DNA from 2 places in the Paenarthrobacter sp. RAF54_2 genome. Region 2 is predicted to be linked to the other one. Evidence: predicted binding sites of a transcription regulator. Region 2 holds the regulator's gene; the other holds the start of a gene.

Region 1 (3,409 bases), on a different contig from region 2:
CCGGAGCGAACTTGGACTGCATCGCAGCCTGCTGCTGCTGGGTCTTCTTGTTGCGGCGGAACATCATGAAGACAAAGAGTCCAAGCATGACGAACAGCAATATGGTCATTGGATCCACAGGGAAGTTCCGTTCTTTACTTACGTTTTGGTTCACGGCAACGTCCCCGGCAGATCCTGCGGCCACGGGACGAAACCCGCATAGCAACGCGCTTCACCGCGAAGCGGGCGCATGGATCAAGGACTCGAACGTGCCGAGCGTCATACCAGTCTAGTGGGAAAAGCTGAATACAGCGTGTTAACCGATGGTATCTACGCTTTCAGCATGGTTTTCATCCTCGTCAAACAACGCTAGGGTCTCCTGACCGAATACGCCCGCAGGCACAGCATAACCAAGGTGTGTCCAGGCTGATGCCATGGCGATGCGCCCACGAGGTGTCCGCCCAAGCAGTCCTTCGCGCACCAGGAATGGCTCAGCCACGGTCTCCACCGTTTCGGGTTCTTCACCCACGGCAATGGCCAAGGTGGACAAGCCAACAGGGCCACCATTGAACTTGGTAATGAGGGCTTCGAGAACGGACCGGTCCAGCCTGTCCAAGCCACGCTCGTCTACTTCGTACATATCCAAGGCAGCTGACGCCGACCGGGCATCGATTTGCTCAATGCCATGAACGAGGGCCCAGTCACGGACACGGCGCAGGAGTCGGTTGGCTATACGTGGTGTTCCCCGGGAGCGACCGGCGATCTCGGTGAAACCTGCAGAGTTTACCTTCAGGTCAAGAAGCCCGGCAGAGCGGCGGAGGACAAGTTCGAGTTCGGCCACCGAATAGAACTCGAGGTGCCCGGTGAAACCGAATCGGTCCCTCAAGGGGCCCGGAAGAAGTCCTGCACGGGTGGTGGCGCCTACCAGGGTGAAAGGCGGGAGCTCCAAAGGAATTGCAGTTGCGCCTGCTCCCTTGCCAACCACGATGTCCACGCGGAAGTCCTCCATGGCCATGTACAGCATTTCTTCTGCGGGCCTGGACATGCGGTGGATTTCGTCAAGGAACAGGACCTCCCCCTCCGAGAGCGAGGAAAGGATGGCGGCGAGATCCCCGGCGTGCTGGATGGCCGGTCCGCTGCTGATACGCAGCGGCGCGTTCATCTCCGCTGCAATGATCATGGCAAGTGTGGTCTTACCGAGTCCTGGAGGTCCGGACATCAGCACGTGGTCGGCGCTGCGGCCACGCATTTTCGAGGCCTCAAGGACCAAGGCAAGTTGCTTGCGGACCCGATGCTGTCCTACGAAGTCGTGCAGGTTCTTGGGTCGGAGAGCAGCCTCAATGACCCGCTCTTCCGGTTCCTCTCCCCCGCTGACGAGTGACTGCTCAGCCACGGCTGCCTACGCGGTTGCCGGCGCGGGCCCCGTCCTGGCCAAGCCAGCGCAGCGTAGCCCGAAGTATTTGGGCCACGTTACCGTCGTCGACAAGCTCGGGGGAATCGGCCATGGCTTTATCGATGCTGCCGGCGGCGTCCTTCTCGGACCAGCCCAGACTGGTCATGGCAGCCACTACCTGGGGCTTCCATTCCACGGTAGCGATCACCGCAGGTGTTGTTCCTGTGCCCGTGCCGTGCGGGACCAACTTCCCGGCCAGCTCGAGGACAATACGGCCGGCCACCTTTGGCCCAATGCCGGGCACCTTGGTGAATGCCTTGCTGTCACCGGTGTGAGCCGCCACCCGGATGGCTTCCGGTTCGTGCACGGCAAGTACGGCCAGAGCCAGCCGCGGCCCGACGCCGCTCACGCTCAGCAGGACATCGAAAACCTCGCGTTCATCATCATCGGCGAAGCCGAACAACGTGAGGGAATCCTCACGGACGATCATGGAGGTGAAGAGCTTCGCCTCGGCACCTACTTTTAGGTGGCTCAAGGTCTGGGGTGTAGCGAAAACGCTCATTCCCGCACCGTTGAGGTCGATCACGGCGGTCGACAAGCCAACGTGGGCAACTGTTCCACGGAGAAAACTGATCAAGACCCGGCTCCTGAGGTACTGCCTGCTCGGCTCCCATGGATCCATGGCGCCAAGCGGACTATCCGAACATATCTACGAATACCCTAGCAAGGGGTACCGACAATCACCGCGCACGGCGCGCTTTCGCTTCGGCTTCCGCCCAGGCCCGCTGAGCCGGGGTGAGGGAACCCGTGCCCGTGTTCCCGCCGATTCCACCCATGCCGCTCCCTGCCCGCCAAGCATGCGTCAGGGCCAGAGCGAGGGCGTCTGCGGCGTCTGCAGGCTTGGGCGGGGCATCGAGCCGGAGGATTTTTGTGACCAACTTGGTGACCGCATCCTTGTTGGCAGTACCACTACCGGTCACGGCCGCTTTGACTTCAGAGGGTGTGTGCAAGGCGACGGGAATGCCGCGACGCGCGGCCGCTGCGATGACAACGCCCGAGGCCTGGGCAACGCCCATCACCGTGCTGACGTTCATCTGCGAAAAAACGCGCTCGACGGCGACGACGTCCGGCTCGTGCAGGTCCAGCCACTCGTCGATGGCTTGTGCGATGACCAAAAGCCGCTTGTCCAGCGTCAGCTCAGCTGAGGTCCCGACCACACCAACAGCCACCATGGTGGCCCGGCGGTTCCGTTCGATATCAACTACACCGATGCCGCAACGGGTGAGGCCCGGATCGACTCCCAATACGCGAAGAGTCAAGTCCGGGCCTCCCTGTTTGTTGTCAAAATAAAGGTTCTGCCCTGCCTAGTCGGCGTCGAGGGCAGCCTGTACTTCCTCGCTGAAGTCGGCGTTGCTGTAGACGTTCTGGACGTCATCGAGGTCTTCGAGGGCATCCACGAGTTTCATGAATTTCCGGGCGCCATCAATATCCAGGTCCACCTGCATGGAGGGCACGAATTCAGCTTCATCGGATTCGTACTCGATGCCGGCATCCTTCAAGGCATCACGGATGGCCTGCAGATCGGAGGGCTCGGAATGCACTTCCCAGTTCTCGCCACTGTCCTTGACTTCCTCTGCGCCGGCGTCCAGGACGGCCATCAGGATGTCATCCTCGTTCAGCCCATTCTTTGGCAGCACCACGACGCCCTTGCGGGTGAACAGGTAGCTGACCGAGCCGGGATCTGCAATGGTGCCACCGTTGCGGGAAATCGCGAGTCGAACCTCGGAAGCCGCACGGTTCTTGTTGTCGGTCAGGCACTCAATCAACAACGCCGAGCCCTGGGGGCCACGGGCTTCGTACATGATTTCGGTGTAATCGACCACTTCGCCTGTGAGGCCGGCGCCACGCTTGATGGCGCGGTCGATGTTGTCGTTGGGAACCGAGGTCTTCTTCGCCTTGGTAACCGCGAGTTCCAGGCCTGGGTTGCCGGCGAGGTCCGGGCCGCCCATGCGCGCAGCAACTTCGATGTTCTTGATC
Region 2 (3,409 bases):
GCTGCGGCTTCGAGCGCGCGTAAGCACACCGCCATTACCGTAGACGCCCTGAACGCGGCAGCCGACCGACTGGACATGGCCATTGCCGGAGTCCCCAACGGACTGCTGCCCAACGGGCTCAACGACGAACAACTGGACTGCCTGGACCAACTGCGTGATGCCACACGCGCTGCGTTGTCTGACTCGAAGACTGACTCTTCAAACGCGGTCGACGGCGGCCGGCAGCTTGCGCGCTCACGGCTCATGCTCATTCTGGAACTGTGCGAGCGGATGCTCGCAGCCAAGGAGAACCGCGAAGTGGTGTGGTTCTCCAGGAACAGCACCTTCGATCCCCAGCAGGGGTACTCCCCGCCGGATGAGACCGCTCCCGCACTGATCAACATCGCTCCGCTTAGCGTTGCCGGCCGGCTGCGGGAAGGCCTTTTCGCAGGGCACACAGTGGTGCTTACTTCTGCCACGCTCGCTATTGGATCCGCCTTTGAGCCTGCCGCCGGTGGCCTGGGGCTGATTGGAGAGGGTGCACCGAGCTGGACTGGGTTGGACGTCGGATCGCCTTTTGATTATCCGAAGCAGGGCGTCCTTTACGTGGCCAAGCACCTGCCCAAGCCCGGCAGGGGCACTTCTCCTGAAGCCCTCGATGAGCTAGAAGACCTCATCCGTGCATCCGGCGGGGGAGCACTGTGCCTGTTCTCCTCACGTCGGGCGGCCGAGGAAGCCGCAGAGGCGATGCGCCCACGTCTGGATGTGGACATCCTCTGCCAGGGCGAATCCACTATGGCAGCACTGGTGAAGCAGTTTGCCGATGAACCGGACACCTGCCTCTTCGGCACCATGTCCCTGTGGCAGGGCGTCGACGTCCCTGGCGGTTCATGCCGCCTTGTGGTGATTGACCGCATTCCGTTCCCCCGGCCCGATGATCCGCTGATGACTGCTCGCTCGCGGGCCGTTGCGCAATCTGGGGGCAACGGGTTCATGGCGGTGTCAGCTACGCACGCGGCAATTCGTCTGGCTCAGGGAGCAGGACGCCTCATCCGTTCTACCGGCGATAAAGGCGTGGTCGCCGTCCTGGACTCACGGCTATCCACCGAAAGGTACGGCGGGTTCCTGCGTGCCGCTTTGCCACCCTTCTGGGCAACGACGGATCGTAATGTTGTGCGCGGCGTCCTGGAACGCTTGAGCGGGAAGAAAACGTAGGCGAACGCCTTAGAGGGAGCGCAGGACCGAAACGACCTTGCCCATAATGGTGGCTTGGTCTCCCAGTATCGGTTCGTACTGCGTGTTCTGGGGGAGCAGCCACGTGTGGCCGTCCCGCTGGCGGAAGGTTTTTACCGTGGCTTCGTCATCCAGGAGTGCTGCCACGATGTCACCGTTGATGGCGTCATTCTGGCGCCGGACAACTACCCAGTCACCGTCACAAATTGCGGCGTCGATCATTGAGTCACCAGCGACCTTCAGCATGAACAGTTCGCCGTGGCCCACCAGTTGCCGGGGCAGGGGCAGGACGTCCTCAATAGTCTGGTCTGCGAGGATGGGGCCACCGGCCGCGATGCGTCCCACCAGGGGCACCATGGCGGTGTCGCTGGCACTGGCCAACTCCGTCACGGCGAGTCCACCTGCGCTACGCAGTGTGGTAGCTGCTTCGACTCCGGGAATTGTCCCGCCGTCAAGGGTCAAAGGCATGAGGACTTCCATGGCGCGGGGGCGCTTGGGATCTCTGCGCAGGTAGCCGAGCTTCTCCAACTGGGAGAGCTGATGGGTGACGCTGGACAGGCTCGCCAGACCAACGGTGTCACCAATTTCGCGCATGCTGGGCGGATAGCCGTTGTCATTGACGGACCGCTGGATAGTTTCCAGGATTTTCTTCTGCCGGACAGTCAGGCTTTTGGGACTCTTTTGAGGCTGCTGGCTCCGCAGGGGTACCCCGCCGCCGGTGGCTTTCGCTGCCATGTTCGCCAATGCCCTTCTGTTCCGCCCGGTCACGGTCTGAAGTGTGCCCGGGGATGTTGGATCTGAAAAAATGTCAGACCCTCCTGTTCCACTGAAACAGTGCCTGTTTCTTCACTCAAACCTAGGCCAGGCACAGGCGTTTATCAAACATTCGTTCTAGCGAGTCTCGACACCGTTCGTTGATAAGTGCTAAAAATGTCATAGCAAGGTTCGAATATGTGTTCTATAAAAGTTGAACCTGGCTCGGATGTTCGAAGAAAGTGTTCGAATATCCGAGGCGGGTCCAACGAACACAAGGAATTGGCAGCCGGCAACGGGCATCCGATGCAGGCAATCGCTCAGAAGGGCTCAGCTCATGTCCGCAATCTCTACGTTCCACGAATTCCGCAACACCCCGGCGCCTACGCGTCTCCGGCTTACCCGGCGCGGCAGGATCGTGTTCTTCGGCATCCCCGCCATGCTGCTGCTTGCCGCGCTGCTGAGCCTTGCCGGCTTCATCAACTCTCCGGCCAAGGCTTCGGATTCCCAGTCCCAACTGCAGCCGCCGGTGGCCGTCACGGTTACTGTCCAGCCCGGGCAGTCACTGTGGGGCATCGCCGGTGCGGCCGCGCCGGAGCGGGACCCGCGTGATGTCATCGCAGAAATCATCCAGTTGAACGATCTCCGCGGAGGACGCATCCAACCCGGCCAGCAACTGTTCGTTCCCGCCAATTGAGTAGCCAGACGGCCGTGAGTGGGCGTCCCTGGCGTCACAGTTACTCTGCAGTCGCACCGGCACCTTAAACTGTCTTGGTGAGTGACCAGCTTGAGCGACTTGACCGACTTCCCCTCCGGACCAACCTGCGTGGACTGAGCCCCTATGGCGCGCCGCAGCTTGATGTCCCCATTTTGCTCAACGTCAACGAGAACACCCATGGCGTGCCGGCCGATGTGCAAGCGGCCATTACCGAGGCCGTTGCGGCCGCGGCCATGGGCCTGAACCGATACCCTGACCGCGAGTTCACCGAACTTCGTGAATCCCTCGCCGATTACCTCGGTCACGGGCTTTCCGCGGACAACATCTGGGCGGCCAACGGCTCCAACGAGGTCCTGCAGCAGATTCTGCAGGCCTTCGGAGGTCCGGGGCGCAAGGCATTGGGCTTCCCTCCCACGTATTCCATGTACCCGCTGCTCGCCAGTGGCACGGACACTGAGTACGTCCGTGGAGTGCGAGCTGATGACTATGGCCTGGATGCGGCTTCCGCTGCTGCCCAGGTGAAGGAGACTGGCGCGAATATCGTGTTCCTGTGCTCTCCGAACAACCCCACGGGAACGGGTCTCGGCCTGGATGTGGTCGAAGCCGTGTATGAAGCCGGCGAGGCCAGCCAGGCTATCGTCATCGTGGATGAGGCCTACCACGAGTTCGCGCACGAGAACACGCCCAGCGCGCTGACGCTGCTTCCCGGGCGGGAGCGTTTGATCG

The links. Region 2 encodes LexA, which represses DNA repair genes until DNA is damaged. Its sites were predicted from a motif close to TCGAACANNTGTTCGA; they were not measured.
Region 1: a site for LexA is predicted at 2,072-2,087, ahead of ruvA (Holliday junction branch migration protein RuvA). Genes of this name have one in related genera too.

Annotation. Positions count from the first base shown of each region.
Region 1 is NZ_JBFRDV010000018.1:113,095-116,503, forward strand. It holds gene yajC (preprotein translocase subunit YajC) at 1-109, opposite strand, end outside; gene ruvB (Holliday junction branch migration DNA helicase RuvB) at 296-1,372, opposite strand; gene ruvA (Holliday junction branch migration protein RuvA) at 1,365-2,009, opposite strand; gene ruvC (crossover junction endodeoxyribonuclease RuvC) at 2,113-2,691, opposite strand; gene AB4Y87_RS18355 (YebC/PmpR family DNA-binding transcriptional regulator) at 2,737-3,409, opposite strand, start outside.
Region 2 is NZ_JBFRDV010000019.1:78,948-82,356, forward strand. It holds gene AB4Y87_RS18775 (ATP-dependent DNA helicase) at 1-1,194, shown strand, start outside; gene lexA (transcriptional repressor LexA) at 1,204-1,947, opposite strand; gene AB4Y87_RS18785 (LysM peptidoglycan-binding domain-containing protein) at 2,303-2,662, shown strand; gene AB4Y87_RS18790 (histidinol-phosphate transaminase) at 2,740-3,409, shown strand, end outside.